Fodinicola acaciae: one gene and its partner. The protein of the gene in region 2 binds, or shares a complex with, the protein of the main gene of each other region. Links are inferred from orthologs where the notes say so. Each region holds a gene or a part of one and is shown on either strand. Other genes may lie near its edges.

The links. Proteins that work in one complex are often made in the same cells at the same time.
Region 1: the proteins of dnaG (region 2) and dnaB are in contact, whole or in part, in a crystal structure (PDB 2R6A), measured with the Geobacillus stearothermophilus proteins. The link is inferred for Fodinicola acaciae from one-to-one orthologs. Residues at the interface, in WP_049624496.1 of Geobacillus stearothermophilus: Lys456, Leu457, Leu458, Pro459, Ala460, Asn463, Ala464, Leu467, Leu535, Leu536, Ile537, Ala538, Gln544, Glu545, Asp548, Tyr549, His552; in WP_033016901.1 of Geobacillus stearothermophilus: Ser13, Glu15, Ala16, Gln18, Glu91, Leu92, Asp94, Ala95, Val96, Pro97, Thr98, Ala99, Ala100, Asn101, Tyr104, Tyr105, Ile108.

Annotation. Positions count from the first base shown.
Region 1 is NZ_WOTN01000004.1:523,791-528,611, reverse strand. The notes cover bases 1,345-4,301. They hold dnaB (replicative DNA helicase), read left to right. Parts: upstream 1,345-2,117; coding sequence 2,118-3,485; downstream 3,486-4,301. Other genes in these bases: GNX95_RS37920 (hypothetical protein), read left to right, coding at 3,722-4,301; GNX95_RS37930 (threonine ammonia-lyase), read left to right, coding at 1,345-1,718. Outside these bases: GNX95_RS37935 (LysR family transcriptional regulator), read right to left, coding at 1-710; more of GNX95_RS37930, read left to right, coding at 786-1,344; more of GNX95_RS37920, read left to right, coding at 4,302-4,441; GNX95_RS37915 (beta strand repeat-containing protein), read left to right, coding at 4,572-4,821. UniProt on the Escherichia coli protein: The main replicative DNA helicase, it participates in initiation and elongation during chromosome replication. Travels ahead of the DNA replisome, separating dsDNA into templates for DNA synthesis.
Region 2 is NZ_WOTN01000001.1:3,002,496-3,007,342, reverse strand. The notes cover bases 513-3,495. They hold dnaG (DNA primase), read left to right. Parts: upstream 513-1,050; coding sequence 1,051-2,940; downstream 2,941-3,495. Other genes in these bases: GNX95_RS14205 (hypothetical protein), read right to left, coding at 3,465-3,495; GNX95_RS14210 (hypothetical protein), read left to right, coding at 2,941-3,456; GNX95_RS14220 (MarR family winged helix-turn-helix transcriptional regulator), read left to right, coding at 513-952. In the rest of the region: GNX95_RS14225 (MFS transporter), read right to left, coding at 1-411; more of GNX95_RS14220, read left to right, coding at 503-512; more of GNX95_RS14205, read right to left, coding at 3,496-3,764; GNX95_RS14195 (recombinase family protein), read right to left, coding at 4,233-4,847. UniProt on the Escherichia coli protein: RNA polymerase that catalyzes the synthesis of short RNA molecules used as primers for DNA polymerase during DNA replication.

The sequences.
Region 1 (4,821 bases), on a different replicon or contig from region 2:
GGCAGCGTGGCGACACCGAGGCCAGCGGCGACCAGGTTCTGCACGGCCACATAGTCGTCGGTGGTGTAGGCGATCCGCGGCGCGAACCCCGTCCGCGTGCACTCCCGCACCAGGTGCTGCCGGCAGCGCTCGCAGCCGGCGATCCACTCAGCGTCCGCGTATGCGGTCAGCTCGGAGCCGGTGTCGTCGACCGGCGTGACCAGGAAGATCTTCTCGGTCAGGACCGGCGTGAGCCGCAGGTCAGGCTCGTCGATCGGCCGGTGGTCGAACGCGACGGCGATCTCGACCTCGCCGCCGCGCAGCAGCTGCAGCGCTTCTGGCGGCTCGGCGGCGACCAGCGTCAGCTCGATGCCGGGATGGCGTTGGCGAAAGGACGCCATCGCCTGCGGCACGAACGTGCCGGCGGCGGACGGGAAAGCGGCCATCCGGACCCGGCCGGAGTGCAGGCCGGACAGCTCCGCCAGCTCGGCCTCCGCCGCGTCGAGCCGGCCGAGGATCTCCTCGGCGCGCTCGGCCAGCCGGCGGCCGGCCTCGGTGAGCCGGATGCCACGACCGACGCGCTGCGTGAGCACGGCGCCGGTCTCGGCCTCGAGCCGCGCGAGGTGATGGCTGACGGACGGCTGGCCATAGTGCAGCGCCTGAGCCGCAGCGGTCACCGATCCGTGCCGCGCGACCGCCGCCAACACGCGCAGCCGCGTCACATCCAACATGTATCGATCGTATCGATAGGTTTATCGGCCATCTGGCATTGGACGCATAGGTGGTGCGGCCGCGACGCTCGAGGCATGCCGACTTTCGCAGACGTAGTCGCCGCCGCCGACCGGATCGCCGGTCACCTGCCACAGACGCCGATGTGGTCCTATCCGCTGCTGGACGCGGCGGTCGGCGCGGACGTGCTGGTCAAGCAGGAGAACACGCAGCCGGTCGGCGCGTTCAAGGTGCGCGGCGGCATCAACCTGATGGCGGAGCTGTCCGGCGGCGTGTGTACGTACTCGACCGGCAACCACGCGCTGTCCATCGCCTACGCCGCACGGCTGGCCGGCAACGCCTGCACAGTCGTGATGCCGGCGAACCCCAACCCCGACAAGCTGGCGGCGGTCGAGGCACTTGGCGCGCGTGTCGTCCTCGCCGACGGCCGGATGGAGGAGGCCCAGCGGCTCGCCGGTGAGCTGGCCGAGCGCGACGGCCTGCGGCTGGTGAGCCCGGCCAACGAGCCGGCGCTGATCGCCGGCGTGGCCACCGCGTACGCGGAGATCCTGCGCGCCGAGCCCGAGCTGGACGCGATCTTCGTGCCGGTCGGCAGCGGCACCGGGGCCGCCGGCGCGGTGCTGGCGGCGGCCGAGCTGGCCCCCGCCTGTCAGATCATTGCCGTCCAGTCGGCCGCCGCACCGGCGGCGTACGCGTCGTGGCTGGCTGGTGAGTGCGTCAGCCGGCCAAACCGTACCGACGTGGACGGCCTGGCCACCGGTCGCGGTTTCGAGCTGCCGCAGCGGCTGATCGCCGGCCGGCTGGCCGACTTCCTGCTGGTGTCCGACGCGGACATCCGCGCCGCGCAGCGGCTGATGCTGTCCGCGACGCACCTGCTCGCCGAAGGTGCCGGAGCGGCCGCGCTGGCCGGCTTGCTGGGCGTACGCGACAAGTTCGCCGGCAAGCGGGTCGCGGTGGTCTGCACCGGCGGCAACGCGAGCTCGGCCGAGCTACGCGCGCTGCTCGGCTAGCGGAGAAATCTTTCTTCTATCCCCAGCTGGTGGATGTCGTTCCCGCAGCAAGACCGACGTCTGTGACGAGTAGTTCACAGGTTTTCCACAATCCGGCGCACACACTGTCCACAGGGTGGTAGCTGGTTATCCACAAGCTGTGCACCGACACGTCCACAGGGTGGTTCGCCGCCGGCTGGCGCAGCCCGTAACGTCGGCAGCTCTGCCTTCGGTGGTGCTCCGTGCGCGCGCGACAGGTGATGCTGTTCGTACACATGTACGATATCGTGTGAGAGCATCACCGGCCGCCGGTGCTGTGTGCCGGAGGAGTGGACAACGTGGTCGGATCAGCGGGGTAAGGGAGCGGCTCAAGTGTCGGTGCAGGCGGTTCCGGCCGGACGGTCCGATGACGATCGGCCGATGGGAGGATCGCCGCAGCTGGCCGGCGTGCCGGAGTTCGACCGCACGCCGCCGCAGGACATCGCCGCGGAGCAGAGCGTGCTCGGCGGCATGCTGCTGAGCAAGGACGCGATCGCCGACGTGGTCGAGATCCTCCGGGACAGCGACTTCTACCGGCCGGCGCACGCGATCATCTTCGAGGCGATCCTCGACCTGTACGGCCGCGGCGAGCCGGCCGACCCGATCACCGTCTCGGCCGCGCTGACCGAGTCCGGCGAGCTGCCGCGGGTCGGCGGCGTCGGCTATCTGCACACCCTGATCGCCAGCGTGCCGACCGCCGCCAACGCCGGCTATTACGCACGGATCGTGGCCGAGCGCGCGGTGCTGCGCCGGCTGATCGAGGCCGGCACGCGGATCGCGCAGCTCGGCTATTCCGGCACGGTCGGCTCCGGTCGCGACGTCGACGACGTGGTGGATCTGGCGCAGCAGGCGGTCTACGAGGTGACCGAGCGGCGTACGTCCGAGGACTACACGATCCTCGAGGAGCTGCTGCAGCCGGCGATGGACGAGATCGAGGCCATCGGCGCGCACGGTGACGTGATGAGCGGCGTGCCGACCGGCTTCGTCGACCTGGACCGGCTCACCAACGGCTTCCACGCCGGCCAGTTGATCATCGTCGCCGGCCGGCCGGGCCTGGGCAAGTCGACGGCGGGCCTGGACTGGGTGCGGTCCTGCTCGGTGCGTAACCACCTGACCTCGGTCATCTTCTCGCTGGAGATGTCCAAGATCGAGATCGTGATGCGGCTGCTCTCGGCCGAGGCCAGGGTGCCGTTGCACGCGTTGCGGTCCGGTCAGCTGTCCGAGGACGACTGGACCAAGCTGGCCCGGCAGATGGGTGACATCTCCGAGGCGCCGCTCTACATCGACGACTCGCCCAACATGACGCTGATGGAGATCCGGGCCAAGGCGCGGCGGCTCAAGCAGCGGCACGACCTGCGCTTCATCCTGGTCGACTACCTGCAGCTGATGAGCTCGCCGAAGCGGGTGGAGAGCCGGCAGCAGGAGGTCTCCGAGCTGTCCCGTGGCCTCAAGCTGATGGCCAAGGAGCTGGAGGTGCCGGTGGTGGCGGTCTCGCAGCTCAACCGTGGTCCCGAGCAGCGTACGGACAAGCGTCCGCAGCTGTCCGATCTACGTGAGTCCGGATCGATCGAGCAGGACGCCGACATGGTGATCCTGCTGCACCGCGACGACTACTACGAGAAGGAGTCGCCGCGCGCCGGCGAGGCCGACTTCATCGTGGCCAAACACCGTAACGGACCGACCGACACGATCACGGTCGCCTTCCAGGGCCACTTCAGCCGGTTCGTGGACATGTCCACCGGCGGCTGATCGGACCCGGCTTCGCGACACGCCGATGGGAAGAAAACCGGCAAATTCGGTCGCGCCAACTGACGGCGCGACCGTACGCCCGGTGTCGTCGCAGGTCACGCCGGGTGATCCCGGCAATCCGGACATGCGCTGCGATATGTCTGCTTCCTCCCGCCACGCCGGACACGCGGTGATCTGAGTTGTATTCGGTGGATCGCCGAGATACGTTGCGACGCGTCGTCAGTACAGGGAGTCAGGTGGACAACGTGGTCGCACTCGACGAAGGCCGGTCCGGCCTCGTTGGTGGGTGTCCGCGTGCCATCACCCGGCTGGCGATCGTCCTCGGCCTCGCGATCGGCGGCTGGCTCGCGTTGACGCTGCTCAGCAGTGCCGCGCACGCCGACAGCATCGCCGACCTGACCGATCACGCCGCCAGCCGTACGACCGCGAGCGCGCCGGTGCGCGCGCTGGACCAGCTGGTCGATCTCAAGGACGCCGACGACACGGCGGTCGACCGTCCGCTCACCTCGGTGACGGCCACCGTCGGCAAGGTGGTCAAGCCGGTCGGCGAGACCGTCGGCCTGGTGACCTCGTCGCTGCCGGCTCTCGACCTGGCGCCGGCGAAGGCGGCCATTCCGGTGCACACCGGACACGCCAAGCACCACATCACCGTGGTGACGCATCACGCGCAGCCCGCCCCGCGGGTCGCGCTGCCGGTCGCCATCGCGCCACAGCAGCCGCGTACGACCGCGCCGATCTCCCTGCCCGCTCCGCAGCCGGCCAGCTCCGGCCTGCCGGACCTGGCACCGAGCACCGCTCCGGTCGGTGCCGCGCACTCCGGTGCGGGCACGGCAGTCGTGGCGATGCCGGCCCAGCGGCCCGAGGTGGCCGCTCCGGCCGGCTTGGCGCAGCCGCGTCCGGCCGGCTCCTGGCGAGTGCGCAACGCCGCGCTCGACCCGTCGGTCTCACCCGACTAGAACCCCCTCTCTCCGCACTCCGCGACTTCCGATCGTCGCCGCCGCACTGGCGTGGGTGCGGCCGGTCTTGGGGTCGCATCCGGAAGTGATTCCGGTCCAAGACACAGTGAGAGAAGGGGTTCAGCACTCCATGAACAAGTGGGTACGTCGGTCGCTGGAAGCGGCGATCCTGACGGCCGGATTTGTCGTGGTAGGCGCCGGAGCCGCACATGCCGCCGAGGTCGGCGGCAGTGACGGCACCGCGAGCGGTCCCTCCGTGCAGCAGGCAGCGCCTGCGCTCGGAGACGTGACCGGCTCGCTCGCGCAGACCAGCGATCTGGTCAGCAACACTGTTCACGTAGTCGCTCCGCAGGCGCCGGCCACGCCAGCACTGCCGAGCA
Region 2 (4,847 bases):
GATCAGCGCGACGCTGTTGGCCTGCAGCATCGCCGCGCCGATGCCTTGCAGCACACGGAAAAACACGATCGCGGTCAGCGAGGTCGACAGTCCGGCGCCGAGCGAGGCGAGCGCGAACAGGGCGAAGCCGTAGACATAGCACAGCTTGCGTCCGTATCGGTCGGCGAGCTGGCCGACGCCGATCACGCAGCCGATCAGCGTGAGCAGATACGCCAGCGAGACCCACTCGACCGCGCCGACCGAGACGCCGAGATCGGCCTGGATCCGGGGGAGTGCCACCGTCACGATGCTGGCGTCGAGCTGACCCATGAAAGCGCCGATGCCGACGGCCGCGACCGCGAGCCATGGCGCGTACGACCGGTTGCGTACGACCGCTGGTCGCCGGGGTTCGACGAGCAGACGACCGAGCACACCGAAATTATATCTGTGACCGAGCTAATCGGTGGCCGACGTGGCGGAGATTCCGGTCATAGTGCCGCTGGCCGGCGGTTAAGCTCGCTCGATGGTCATCTCCGAGCCGGCGAGGCAGAGCGACGTTGCCGCGCTGACCGACGTGGTCGCGCGGCTGCGGCGCGCGCTGCGCAGCAGCATCCGCACCGACTATCCGTACGAGTCGCTGCCGATCGCGCAGGTCGAGCTGATGCAGGCGCTCGGTGAGGTGCCGTCGCTGCGGATCGGCGACCTGGCCAGCCAGCTGCGGCTGGCCGCCAACACGGTCAGCGGGCTGGCCAGCCAGCTCATCGACGCCGGCCTGGTCGACCGGCAGGCCGATCCGGCCGACCGGCGCGCCGGCCTGCTCACGCTCACCGCGGCCGGCCGGCAGAAGCTGTCGGACTGGCAGGCGGCCCACGAACGCCGGATCGGCGCGGCCCTGGCCACCCTGGCCGAGCAGGACCGGGCCGCGATCACCGCCGCCATCCCCGCGCTCGCCCGCCTGGTCGCCACGCTCTGACCCTCGCGAGGGTGCCGTTTTCGGTGTGCCGTCCGTCAAAACGTCACCCTCGGCATGGGCCGCGAGCGCGACGCCGGAGCCGGACTAGACTTCCGGCCGTGGCTGGCCGTATCCGTGACACCGACATCGCACTGGTACGCGAGCGGTCGCCGATCGCCGAGGTGGTCTCGACCAGGGTAACGCTGCGGTCGGCCGGTGGCGGCAGCCTGAAGGGCCTGTGCCCGTTCCACGACGAGAAGACGCCGTCGTTCACGGTCAGCCCGGCGCGCGGCTTCTACCACTGCTTCGGCTGCGGCGCCGGCGGCGACGTCATCACCTTCGTGATGGAGTCGGAGATGCTCGGCTTCACCGAGGCGGTGGAGTGGCTGGCCTCGCGGGCCGGCCTCACGCTCACGTACGAGGAAAGCCCTGGCGGCCGTACGGTCCAGCAGCCCAAGCGGTCCGGCCAGCGCCAGCGGCTGGTCGAGGCGCACGTGGCCGCCGCCGAGTTCTACGCCGAGCAGCTCGGCACTCCCGGCGCACGGCCGGCCAGGCAGTATCTGGCCGAGCGGGGCTTCGACCAGGCGGTCGCCACCGAATACGGCTGCGGCTTCGCGCCGACCGAGTGGGACGCACTGACCAAGCACCTGCGCGGCCGCAAGTTCACCGAGGACGAGCTGGTCACCGCGGGCCTGGCCAAGCAGTCGCGGCGCGGCACGCTGATCGACCGGTTCCGCGGCCGGCTGTTGTGGCCGCTGCGCGAGCTCAACGGCGACATCGTCGGTTTCGGCGCGCGCCGGCTGCTCGATGACGACGACGGACCGAAATACCTGAACACACCGGAAACGCCGATCTACAAGAAGTCCTCGCTGCTGTACGGCCTCGACCGCGCCAAGCGCGAGATCGCCAAGCGGCACCGCGCGGTGGTCGTCGAGGGCTACACCGACGTGATGGCCTGTCACGTCGCCGGCGTGCCGACCGCCGTCGCGACCTGCGGCACCGCCTTCGGCGCCGAGCACATCAGCGTGCTGCGCCGGCTGCTGATGGACCAGGACGAGTTTCGCGGCGAGGTCGTCTTCACCTTCGACGGCGACGAGGCCGGCATGAAGGCGGCGCGGCGCGCGTTCGAGGAGGACCAGCGGTTCGTCGCGCAGACGTTCATCGCGGTCAGCCCCGACGGCATGGACCCGTGCGAGCTGCGGCTGGCCAACGGCGACATGGCCGTACGCGACCTGATCGAGCGCCGCACTCCGCTCGTACGCTTCGTCCTGCAGTCCACAATGGACAGATACGACCTGGACACGGTGGAGGGCCGGGTCGCCGCGATGCGGGCCTGCGCGCCACATGTCGCGCGGCTGAAAGACCGCGCGCAGCGGCCGGAGTACGCGCGCTGGCTGGCCGGCCGGCTCGGCATGGAGATCGAGCCGGTGACCCGGGCGGTCGCCGAGGCCGCCAACGCCGTCGCGCGTGGCCAGCGTCCGTCCGCGCCGGCCGCCGAGGTGCCGACCGAGCCGGCGGTGCAGCGGCCGTCGTCGGAGGACCCGGTGCTGGCGGTGGAGCGCGAGGCGCTGAAGCTGGCCGTACAGGACCCGGTGCTCGCCGGGCCGATGTTCGACGCTGTCGAGGCCGTCGCGTACACGCATCCGGTGTACGTCGCGATCCGCGAGGCCATCGCCGCCGCCGGCGGGGTGGTCGAAGGCACCTCCGGACCCGAGTGGGTCCAGCGGCTGCAGGACGGCTGCGACGACCTGGTCGCGCAGAGCGTGATCGGTGAGCTCGCCGTCGAGCCGGTCCGCCGCGACGGCGAGGTCGACGCCAGGTACGCCGCGGTGCTGCTCGCCCGGTTGCAGGAGATCGCGGTCGTACGCCAGATCGCTCCGCTGAAGAACAAGCTGCAGCGGCTCAACCCGGTGGAGAAGCCGGACGAGTTCGCGCGGCTCAGCGGCGAGCTCTTCGCGCTGGAGCAGCACCGTCGCGGGCTGCGCGAGCAGGCGATCGGCGGCCTGTAGATGTCGGTCTTCAGCCGCCTGTTCGGCCGCCGTCCGCCGGCCGAGGCGCAGGCCGTCGCCGGCACCGGTGAGCGCATCGTCGCCTGGGGCCGTACGGACGACGGCTCAATGATCGTCGCCACCACGGCCGGCCTGCGCACCGCCGACGTACGGCTGGGGTGGCACCAGATCCACAAGGCCGGCTGGGGCGACGGCGTACTCACCGTCATCCCGTCCGTCGACGTGGCCGACGGCGTGGTCGCCGACGGCGAGCCGATCGCGCTGCGGCTGGCCGAGCCCGGCGACCTGCCGCCGGAGATCCGCACGCGGGTCACCCGCAGCGTCGCGTACTCGGCGCACCACCAGCTCGTCTCCGGCGGCGTCTGGGTCGTCGGCCGGCGCGTACCAGGCGTCGACGGCCTGACCTGGGTGGCGCGCTATGACGCCGGCACCGACCACACGGATCCGGCCGTACGCGCACAGGTCGCCGACCTCATCGAGGTCGCCGCCCGCTCCGCCGCGCCACCCCAGCCGTAGCGCTCGCCTCAGCTGGCCGGGCCTTTGCCGTTGACGCCAGGAGCGCTCTCCTGCGCGCCGAAGACCGACGAGAACCGCTCGCCGACCGGCGTGTGCGCGAGCCGCTCCGCGACCGCCTCCTTGGCACTCGCCATCACGTTGCCGGCCTGTGCCTGCACGATCCCGGCCGTCTCCTGGACCGTCGGATTCTCCCGTACGGCCCTGGCCACCCGGCGGATCTGGTCATACCGCTCGCGACCGGCCCGCGTCCCCAGCACGTACCCGATGGCCAGCCCGGCGACGAACGCGACCTTGGTCATGGTGCTCATGGTCATACCTCCCTGCGACTGGCTGCCTACGGTGCGATGTAGGCCCCTCCCATCCTCCCCCGGACCTGGCTGCCAGTGCGACTCAGCCCGTGGTGTAGTCTCGCTATCGCGCCGCTCGGGGGAAACCCCGGCGTCGCTCGGTCCCCGGTAGCTCAATTGGCAGAGCATTCGGCTGTTAACCGAAGGGTTACTGGTTCGAGTCCAGTCCGGGGAGCCAAAGTAGGCATTGCGCGAACCATCTCCTCGGAGGGTGTTTCCGCTGCTTGTAGGGTGGCCCTGTCATTCTCTTTCGGCAGGGCCGGGATGCGGAACACGGGCCTGAGCCGGTCTGGCCCAGTGATCTCCACTTTAGCAACGAGGGCTTCGATGAGTGCCTTGCGCTGGTTCGGGGTGCCCGTTTCGATGATCTCGGCGATGTGGTCAGCGACTGTCTCAAGGGTGCTTGGCGGTGGGGTGTCGGGCTCGGTCTCAAGGTCGAACATGAGTTGATCGCGACGTAGGCGTAGCTCTCTGGTCTTGTCTCGGAGTGCTAGCAGGCGTGGGCCTACGGTCTCCTCGGTCATGGTCCCGCGTTCGAACGCGTCGAGATACCGGTCGATGGTCGTGCCTGTTTTTGCTGAGTTCGGCTTCTACTGTTTTGAGTTCTGCGTGCAGGTTGTCGGTCGCCGCGTAGTAGTTGGCGCGGGCGGCCTCGACACCGTCGTTGATGAGTTCGTGTTGGTGTCGATAGAAGTCGGCAAGGGCTTGGGTGACGGCGTCGTCGACGCTGTCGGCGTCGAGTCGCTTGGCGTTGCATTTGCTGCTGCCGAACTGGCTTGTGTTCCAGCAGGTGTAGTACCGGTATCTACGTGAGCGTCCGTGGGCGCTGGTGCCGATCATCGCTGCGCCGCAGTCGGGGCATGGCATGCGGCACGTGAGCATGTAGTCGCTGCCGGATGCGGCTCGTCGACTCTGGTTCTCGCCTCGTTCCTCAAGAATCGCCTGGGCGCGGTCCCAGGTCTCGATGCTGACGATGGCGGGATGGGCGTTGGAGGTGACGGTCTCGCGGAAGGCGATCTCGCCGATGTAGAGGCGGTTGTTGAG